DNA from 3 places in the Carbonatibacter coralli genome. Region 3 is predicted to be linked to each of the others. Evidence: riboswitches for the same ligand, from Rfam matches in the RefSeq annotation. Region 3 holds a riboswitch; each other region holds the start of a gene.
The links. A riboswitch is a leader RNA that binds a small molecule or an ion and turns the genes downstream of it on or off. The one in region 3 is predicted to bind cobalamin.

Region 1 (3,277 bases), on a different contig from region 3:
CTGTTCTCTGAGAGATAGCGCAATCAGTGAACAGATCAAGTCTTTTGCATGTATCTAACGAGGCCGTGATCACCAGAGCGGCTTGACCTCGAAACCATTGAAGCCCAAACTTCGCCAGATGACAAAGGGAGAGATCTGAAAATGAAAGCCCAACATCTTTTGCGCCATGCCGGAATGACTGCCCTGCTTTTCCTGCTGAGCCCGGCTCCCGTCCTGGCTGCCGATCAGGAAACCTCACTGAGCGGTCAGGCCATTCAGGAGCTCCTCACCGGGAACACGGCCAGCAACCGTCCGGGAGACAGCTTTGTCCATCAGACCTTCGAAGCCTCCGGCCGAACAGTCTACCGTCAGGGAGAACGGCCAACAGAGATCGGAAAATGGCGCGTCGAGGGCGATCAGTACTGCTCCCAGTGGCCTCCCTTCGGAGGATGGTCCTGCTACCGGATGACGTCGGAGCCGTTCGGTACGCTCAAAACGGGCGACACCATCAGGGCAACCTTTGTTGGACAGAGCACAGAATATCCCGTCCTGATCCGGATCAAGGGGTCCTGAAACCCGAATATCATCTGCCGATGACACTTTATCGCAGACATGAAGCAAATTTTGAACTTGCACTTTCCCATCTGTGCGGCATGATCGCGATGATGGTTTCGACAGAAAGACCAAGTCGAATAAAAGGGAACACGGTGCGGTGTAGCCATCAGGCGCCAAATCCGGGACTGCCCTCGCAACTGTAAGCGGTTAGCCAACCAGAAATACCACTGATTGCCAGACAATCGGGAAGGCTGGAGCGCGTTAGACCCGCAAGTCAGGAGACCTGCCATCATTTGAGTTCACTCAAACCCGGCGAGGTGCCCGGGGGAGGTCTAAAGGCTATGATCCATTGTTCAGCAGGAATCCCCTGCGCTGTAGCGTTCAACGCCCGTTTTCTGCCGTCCTTTTCAGGACAGCAACAGTCTCCTCTGTTTTTCGGAATCCCTTTCCCTGCCGGTGAGCGAACTCTCCTTGCGGCCAAACCACAGGCCTCATGCCCGAATCCTGAACCAGAGTTCTTTCATCAGGAGAAAAAATTCTGCAATAGCGCTTGAAAAAAGAAATGTTATAACATAACAAATTTTCTCGCTGCTTACCGAAAAATTCATGGAGAATATGGATGATCAAATCCGCACTCAAATTCGTTCTGCTCTCTGCAGCAGGCTTTGGCCTGTCTGTTGCCGCCCCTGCTGAGGGGCTGGGCACATCCCCTGTTCTTGCCGCTGAAAAGATCATGAACGTTGCCGTGCCTTTTGGCCCGAAGAGCACCGTTCCTGACCCCCGCGCCCGCCAGAATGGCTGGATGAGCAACCGGGCCGGAGTCTCGGAAACGCTCATCGGACTGTCCTATGACATGCAGCAGGTTCCCCGTCTGGCTTCCCGTTTTGAAAACCTGTCACCGACAGAGTGGAAAATCGTCATCCGCGACGATGTAAAGTTCCACGACGGCAGTCCGATGACAGCAGAAGACGTCAGGACTTCCTTTGAAAAACTCTCCGAGGAAGGTCATCCTGCGCACAACCCGCGCCTGCTGAAACTGCTGGATCTGTCCGAAATTGAAGTGCTGGACAGCAAGACGCTTGTTTTCAGAACAGCAAACCCCAATTCGGCCTTTCTCTGGGCTTTGACAGAACCTTCTGCGGCCGTTCTGAAAGACGGCAACGAAACACTGCCTATCATCGGAACCGGGCCTTTCGTCTTTGTCTCTGCTGATCCGGACAAACAGTATGTCACCCGCGCCTTCGGGGATTACTGGGGTGGCAAGCCAAAGCTTGACGGTCTTGTGTTCGACACCATCAGCGATCCTTCGGTCGCTGCACTGGCGCTTCAGGCCCGCGATGTTGATCTGGTTACGAACTACGCGGAACCTGACTTTGCTGCTCTCAAGGAGCAAAACAGTGGGCAACTCTTTTCCAACGAAACAACCCGGCTGTTCTTCTATCAGGTCAGAACCGAAGACGGTCCGCTGGCAAACAAGACACTGCGCCAGGCCGTGTCCCTCGGGCTGGACCGGGATCTGATTGTCAGGGCCGCACTGTCCGGTGTTGGCGGTGCTGCATCGAAGGCCCTTTTCCCGGCATCCATGGCCGCCTGGTCAAACAACAGTCTTGCCCTGCCCTATGATCAGGATGCTGCAATCCAGCTCCTTGATGAAGCAGGTATTGTTGACAGCGACGGAAACGGAATTCGCGAACTGGATGGCAAGGATATTGTCATCAAGATCCGCTCCTACGAAGGCCGTGCCGCCCTGCGCCCGACACTGGAAATCAGCCAGCAGATGCTTCAGCAGCTGGGATTGCAGGTCGAAATCGCCATGGGTGAATTCGGTGCGAACAATGACGCTCTCAAAGCCGGTGAAATCCAGATGCATCTTCAGGCATGGGGAACCGCTCCCCAGGGCGATCCGGATTACTTCCCGAGCACACTGGTCCGCTCTTCCGCCAGCTACAACTTCTCCGGCTATTCCAACCCGAAGCTGGACAAGCTTCTGGAAAAAGGGCGTGCAGAGTTCGACAACAGCAAGCGCAAGCCGTTCTATGACGAGATCCAGGCCATCATCAACGATGACCTGCCACTCATCCCCGTTTTCCACAAGACCCAGGTTTCTGTCGGAAACGGCAAGGTCAACGGCTATCGCATCCACCCTGCGGAAACCTATCTCGCTTCGCCGGAGCTTGATCTTGCAGAAGACTGATTCGAGCCTTCTTTCCATTGAGGGTCTGTCTGCCAGAATTGGCAGGCAGACCATTCTGCATGACATCTCCCTGGACATTGGCCGGGGAGAGTGTCTCGCCATTGTGGGCGGCTCGGGAGCAGGCAAATCCTGTCTGCTGAAATGCCTGATGGGGCTTGCAAAGCCTGCGACTCCCTTTGAAGGTGTCCTGACATTCAAGGGGAAAAAGCACAACTGGTCATCCCGAAAGCCTGCCCTTGTGGACCGCGCTGCAATCTCCTTTGTCCCCCAGAATCCCCAGGCCGGTCTTGATCCCCTCAAGCGTCTGAAAAGCCAGTGGGAACAAACCCTGCGCTGTTCGGCAGCAGAGTCTGTTTCGTCCCGGGACATCTCCGAGCTCTTTTCAGCCCTGAAACTCAAGGACCTGAAATCAAGTTACCCGCACCAGTGGAGCCAGGGCATGCAACAAAGACTGCTGCTTGCCTTTGCACTTGTCTCCTCACCCGACATTCTGATTCTGGACGAGCCAACCTCCGCCCTTGATCCTCTCATTGCTTCGCGCTGCATGCT
Region 2 (3,277 bases), on a different contig from region 3:
TGGGATGCCAGCATCGCCGGGGTGCCGATTTTCGGATTTCCAAAGAGGATCATTTCTGTCGGGCGGAGATCCTCGCCGACTTTCTTTGCGCCTGCTGCATGATCAACGCGGGCGAAGATTACGCCACCGCCGTTGGTGACAGCACCGGCCAGACGATCAAGGGTTTCGGTTACAGAATAATTGCTTTTCTTGGTCACAAGGGAAGACGTCATTTCATCAGCCTGGGCAGTCAAAAGGGAAAGGGACAAAAGAGCGAATGTTGCCAGAAGCGTAACGAGCTTTTTCATTGGAATGCCTCTCTGTTTCATACATTGAAGGTGCCTGTCGTTTTTTCGCATGAAAAATCAAACATGATTTGTTTCGGCAGACCAATAACAACTCTGTGTTTTCCTGTGATATTTCTGTTTTGAATACAAAAAAGGCCTGCGACGTTGCAGGCCTTTTTGTGTCTTGGTGAGCGCGGAGTGCTTATTCCGCAGCTGCTTTCAGGTGCACGCCTGTCAGGCGGTTGCGCAGCTCTGTTGTGTACCACTCAATGAACTGGATCACGCCGTCTTCCTGCTTTTTGGAATAGGGACCAGGCGTGTAGGCCGGGGAGTTGATACCGATCTGGTTTTCCTCGACGATTTGGCGGTCTTCATCGTTGGTTGCAATCCAGACCTCGGTCAGGCGTTGCAGATCGTAATCCTTGCCTTCCTCTGCGTCCTTGTTAACCAGCCATGTGGTGCGGACTTCCGTTTCTGTCGGGCTGATCGGTGTGACGCGGAACAGCAGAACATGGTCGGACAGGAAGTGGTTCCATGTGGAAGGGTAGTGGAAGAACAGCAGGCTGCCTGCGTCCTTGTAGGGCAGGGTGCCCAGTGGCTTTGTCACAGCCACTTTTGTGTCCATCGTGTAGCTTTCGCCGGACCCCAGCAGAGGCATGCGGGCCAGACGGTACTGACCGTTGGCAGAAAGGTGGAATTTCGATTTGACGCCCGCGTTTTCAAAGCGTGTGACGTGTTTCATCACGTGTTCTGCTTCCCCGCCGCCGTCAACACCAGCAACATCGGGATCGTCCGGGAAGGTGCGCGTCAGGGACGGATGGCTGCCACTGCAGTGATAGCACTCGCGGTTGTTCTCAAAAACGAGCTTCCAGTTGCCTTCTTCAATGATGGTGCTCTCATAGGCAACCTTTGCATTGTTCAGGTCGTGTGGAACCAGATAGGCGCGCGCGGTTTCGGCAAAGCTGTCGAAATCGGGGGCACGGTCTGCGAGACAGATAAAGACAATACCTTCAAGCTCACGGCAATGAACGGTTTTCAGGCCGTGATCCTTCGGGTTGAAGCTTTCATCCATGTCGCGGGCGAACAGCAGGCTGCCATCAAGTTCGTAGGTCCACTGGTGATAAGGGCAGACGAGCTTCGGGGATGAGCCCTTTGCTGCAGAGCAGATGCGGGAACCGCGGTGGCGACAGGAGTTGTGGAACGCACGAATTTGACCATCGTTGCCGCGAACGATGATGACAGAATAGGCGCCAACCTTGTGGGTGACGTAATTGCCGGCTTTCGGAATTTCGCAAGCGGCGATGGTCAGAAGCCAGTCATTGTAAAAGAAGGTTTCCAGGTCAGCCTGATAGATGTCGGCATCATTGTAGAACGCCTGCGGGAGGGAATGGCCTTCCTTGTGCTGCGTTAATGCGGCCAGTGCTTTTTGTTCGTGCAACATGTCAATGTTCTCCTGAAAAACCGCGCCCCGCGGTTTGTGTTGCTGTTTAATCTTCGAATTGGGGACAGGGTGCCGTTAAGCAGGCCAGGTGAACGTCTGGTTCTCCGCTTTCAGCAGTATTTTTTTATGCTTTAGCAAGGCTGGTTTCCGGGCTTCAGGCGGGTTCTTCGTCAAGAACCTGGGGCAGATCCTTCCCAAGGAATGACCTCAGTGGAGTTGTTCTGCCTGTCAGCCTGTTACCGTTGCGGGGGCAGCACTGGTGTCTCACCAGTTTCCCAATTCTCTGCGTTTTGCAGCACCCTGCTAAAAATGATTTTTCTTCCTCTTTGACCTTTTAAGGCCGCTTAAAAACGACCCAATCTGAAAAATCTGCGAAAGGATGAAAAAGAAAATGCAAGGTGGCTTCTTCTTGGCTTAACTGAATTTGTCTGATGGTGGAAATGGCTCACCCGTTCAGGGTTCAAAAACGATGGAAGGCCCGCAATTGCAGGCCTTCTGTCAGGGGTTGAACGCGATTTCAGCAGATCAGACTTCTACTGCAACCTTGCCGATCGGGTTGGAGCAGCAGGCCAGAATATAGCCGTTTTCGACGTCTTCGTCGCTGATGCCGCCGTTGTGGACCATGTGGACCTCGCCCTCTGTCTTTTTGACCTTGCAGGTGCCGCAAACACCGAAAGTACAGCCGGATGGAATGTTGAGGCCAGCTGCCTTTGCGGCAGCGAGAACGGTGTCTGTCTGTGTACAGGTGTGGCTGACACCGGAATTTGTAAACTCGATGACCGCTTCCTTGTCATCTTCAAGGATAACGTCGTCTGTCTCGGGTGCGTCAGCTTCGTTTTCAACAGGAGCACCAAAGCTTTCCTGATTGTAGTTGTCCATGTTGAAGCCCATGGCGATGAGCATTTCGCGGACAGCCTGCATGAAGGGATCGGGACCGCAGCAGTAAACCTCGCGCTCCAGATAGTCCTGCGCAATAAAGCCCAGAACAATCTGGTTCAGCATGCCGCGGTAGCCGGACCAGGTTCTGAAGGGATCGTCTTCTTCCACAATGAAGTGAAGTTTGATGCCCGGAACGCGTGATGCCATGTGCTCCAGATCCGAACGGGCAATGATTTCCGAGGGACGCTTGGCGCAGTTCACAAAACAGATGTCCGGGTCCTGTCCGCGGTCGAAGAGATATTTGGTCATGGACAGGGAAGGCGTTACACCGGAGCCGGCGGAGATGAAGAGGTACTTGCCTGTCGGGCGGTTTGGAAGGGTGAAGATACCCGCAGGTCCCATGGCCTTGATCCTCATGCCCGGGCGGAGGTGATCCAGCATCCAGCGTGTGCCGATACTGTCCGGCTGTGCCTTGACGGTCACGGAAAGGGACAGGGGCCGGGACGGAGAGGAGGAGATGGTGTAGGTTCTGTAAACCGTTTCACCCGGTACGGGAAGTTCAAGCGTTACAAACTGGCCCGGCTGGTATTTGAACCAGGCCCCGGATGGCGCGCGAAAGGAAAAGGTCGCTGTGTTTGGTGCTTCGGGAACAACGGCGACACACTCAAGAAGTTCGTCATCCTTCCAGGAT
Region 3 (3,277 bases):
ATTCATAGGCAACACCTTCAATAACCGGCCCGAAAACAATGTCTTCCCAATAGTTTTCAAAGACATCCCTTAAAAGCTCAAGCAGGTAACCCTCCCCAGTGGGGAGGGTATAGACTTCTGAAAGACGTCCGCTTGAACTTTCCACAATGTCCGGAAGGATCACAGAAGTCATCCTGCATAGCTCCTGCACTCAGAAATCAACCCGGACACCGGCAAACCCCGAAACCCCCGGAGTTCCGTAACCGAAAACTTCTTCATAATCCTCGTTCAGCAGATTTTCACCACGTGCAAACAACTGCACATTCTCATGAATGTCATAGGTTGCATTGACGTTTACGAGTGTATAGCTGTCCAGTCCCACGATGCTTCTGGCAAATGTTGGTGAAAACCGGGTGTCCTTTTGATCACCGTTGTAATCAATCCCCAGATTGACGTTTGCCCGATCTTCCAGAAAACGATAATTCACGTTCAGACTGGCAATATGCCGTGGTCGCCTGACCTGTTCTGTCCCATCCGCGGTTTCCGCGTTGGTGTAGGTGTAGCTGGCAATCAGGTTCAAATTGTCCAGAACTTCAGCATCTGCACTGACCTCAATCCCCTGTGCAGGAGAGGTTCCGCTCAGATTCACAGCAGTATTGCCCGAGCCTGTAATCAGGTTTGTCACACGGGAATTGAAATAGGTGAGATCGACAACAAGTCGGTCTTCGAAAAAGCCTTGTTCAACACCAAAGTCCCAGCTTTTGCTTTTCTCCGGTTCAAGATCGGGATTGCCAACAAAGGTTCCCGTGAAACCGAACAGCTCTGTCAAACTGGGATTTTTAACACCTGTGCCGTAGCTGCTGTGAAAACGCGTGCCTGTCTCGCGAAGGTTATAGGCCGCCGTTACACGGTAAGTCATTTCATCTTCAAAATTGTCACTGTCATCAAAACGGCCACTCAGGGACAAATGCAAATCGTCAAAGAGGCTCAGATTGTATTCTCCAGCAATGCTGTTGGTCTTGATATCAACCTCATTGGCCATCGAGGAAGTCTGAATTGTGTCCTTCTCGTGCTCCAGCAACAGGGTTGCGGCATGCTCTGCATCCGGGATACTCTCTGTTTCAAAGCGGTAGGTTGTTTCATAATCCAGCTTGAGCTTGTCGCCTTCGGAGGTAAAGGAGGTCGCATTGTTGCTTCGGTTTTTGCTGTCAACATCGGAAACAGCAACACTCGCACGGTGGGACCAGGCCCCTCCAAACAGATCATAGGCGACATTGGCACGACCATAACGCTGGTAAACGGTCGCATCGTTATCCAGATCAGTCAGTGACGACACATTGAAAATCGATCCGTCAGTTTCAAGAAACGAACGGGTGTAACGCCCTGTAAAATCAATATCGAGGTTCTCAATCGGTGTAACGCCGAAAGAAACATTCCCCTGTGAAATCGTATGCCCGTCATTTTCAGGATTACCATCATCTTCATCGGCATGGGATATACCATTGGTCGAAAAGCGGGATGCATCAAAAGCAAAGCGATAGCGCTCTCCTCCACCGCTGAAACCGGCATTCAGATCATGCGTTGCAAAGCTGCCGGCACTGGCGCTCGCAAAACCTCTGAAACCCTTTTGCCCCTTTTTCGTGATGATATTGATCACACCGCCGATGGCATCACTCCCCCACAGGGCACTTTGTGACCCTCTGAGAACCTCAATACGTTCAATGTTGTCCACCAGCAAGGAACCAAAATCAAACTCGGATCCCGCAGCAGGGTTGTTTACTTCGACACCATCAATCACCACAAGGGTCTGATTGGCTTCAGCACCACGGATACGAATCTGCGTAAAAGCCCCAAAGGAACCGGTTCTGTTTACAGCAAGCCCCGGAACATCCCTGAGAATATCAGAAACATAACGGTCTCCACGCCTTTCAATTTCTTCAGCAGTGATGACAGTCACAGCACTTCCGACTTCACTGGCTTTAAGCTCGATCCGGCTCGCAGAAACGACAATCTCTTCCAGTTCCTCAATTTCTTCTGATTGTGTTTGCCCTTCCTGTGCCAAAGCAGCAGAAACAATTGTTGCCATGGCAATTGCAAGCCAGGACGCAGTTGTCATGATTTTTCCAGAATGTGTAATGAACATAACTCTACCCTTGCCGCCAGACAGGCAGCACCGTTCTGCCGCTTTCAACAGGGCAAAGCCGCCAAAAACCCGGACAATCAGGTGTTCAGACACGACAACAGCCCTGCCAGACGGCAGTTGTTAAACATTTTCAGGATTGGGAGAGTGGATGGTTTGATACTCTGACCCAATCGCAGCAACACGATGTGCGTCACTGCGACGAATCGCAGTCATACCCGCTCACCCGGCAGATACAGAGTTGACGCGTTTGGGCAGGTCTTCTGGCTCGCGGGTCAAAACTCATCCCGGCCTTCCCGGACTTTCATCCAGTGGCCATAATTCCGGGCTTATTGCTCGCCGCTCACAGTTGCGGGGACAGCTACGGATCAGGATCCCTGTTGGGCAATTCCCTACCGTATTCCCTTTTAATCCCGAGAATCCATCTCACTCACGGGAACCACAAACATGCACGCATAGATAAAATGTGACGAAAAAAAGTCAATTCCCTTTTTTGCATCACGCGCAACAATCTCGCGATTTCACAAGAGAAAACACTGAATATTTTTATTTATTATCAGTGACTTAATGAATTTCATTGCTTTCCTTTCAAAATTCACAGCAAGCCGAAATCAGGGATATTGCTCCAAATCACAAATCTCTTTTCCAAAATAAAAATCAACATTAACAGCCAATGAGAGTTGTCATCGCCCGCAGTCCTGTTTTAACGTTCATCCAAGGGAACCTGGATGGTGGCGTCCCCAATCTCCTTGATCAGGAAGTCCGTTGAGTGCGCAATGCGCTGTCGGGACAATATTCCTGATTCTGCCACCAACAGCGCCTTTGCGGCCTCTAACAGGTTTCAAAAAATGACAGATACCGTCGCTCAAAAGATGCTCACAGATCTTGTCGGGCTCCTTCACGAAAATCTTGAAAACCCCGATACCAGCTGGAGTATCGGCTCGTTCGGAGCCATCGGCGAATACCACATTGATCCTGCAGAAAACAGAGAGGTTGTGCTCACCGAAACGGGGGGGGCCTCTGTAACAGATCGCGGTGGCCTGTCCGTCTCTCTTCCCGCCCGGGTCCACTTCGAACCCTATGAAATTCTGAGCAGCAGACGCGAGTTCTGGCTACAGGGCGGCAATTTCTGTATTCCGGCTGAAAACTGCACGGTCC

Region 1: linked by a shared signal. The riboswitch ahead of AAAH10_RS01845 (ABC transporter substrate-binding protein) and the one ahead of AAAH10_RS15355 (TonB-dependent receptor plug domain-containing protein) in region 3 are both predicted to bind cobalamin.
Region 2: linked by a shared signal. The riboswitch ahead of AAAH10_RS08000 (aromatic ring-hydroxylating oxygenase subunit alpha) and the one ahead of AAAH10_RS15355 (TonB-dependent receptor plug domain-containing protein) in region 3 are both predicted to bind cobalamin.

Annotation. Positions count from the first base shown of each region.
Region 1 is NZ_JBBUTJ010000001.1:425,524-428,800, forward strand. It holds gene AAAH10_RS01840 (hypothetical protein) at 142-552, shown strand; cobalamin riboswitch at 629-839, shown strand; gene AAAH10_RS01845 (ABC transporter substrate-binding protein) at 1,154-2,728, shown strand; gene AAAH10_RS01850 (ABC transporter ATP-binding protein) at 2,715-3,277, shown strand, end outside.
Region 2 is NZ_JBBUTJ010000002.1:543,781-547,057, reverse strand. It holds gene AAAH10_RS08005 (DUF302 domain-containing protein) at 1-287, opposite strand, end outside; gene AAAH10_RS08000 (aromatic ring-hydroxylating oxygenase subunit alpha) at 469-1,707, opposite strand; cobalamin riboswitch at 1,829-2,025, opposite strand; gene AAAH10_RS07995 (FAD-binding oxidoreductase) at 2,233-3,277, opposite strand, start outside.
Region 3 is NZ_JBBUTJ010000010.1:1,890-5,166, reverse strand. It holds gene AAAH10_RS15360 (DUF7676 family protein) at 1-172, opposite strand, end outside; gene AAAH10_RS15355 (TonB-dependent receptor plug domain-containing protein) at 191-2,095, opposite strand; cobalamin riboswitch at 2,356-2,579, opposite strand; gene AAAH10_RS15350 (DUF6925 family protein) at 2,968-3,277, shown strand, end outside.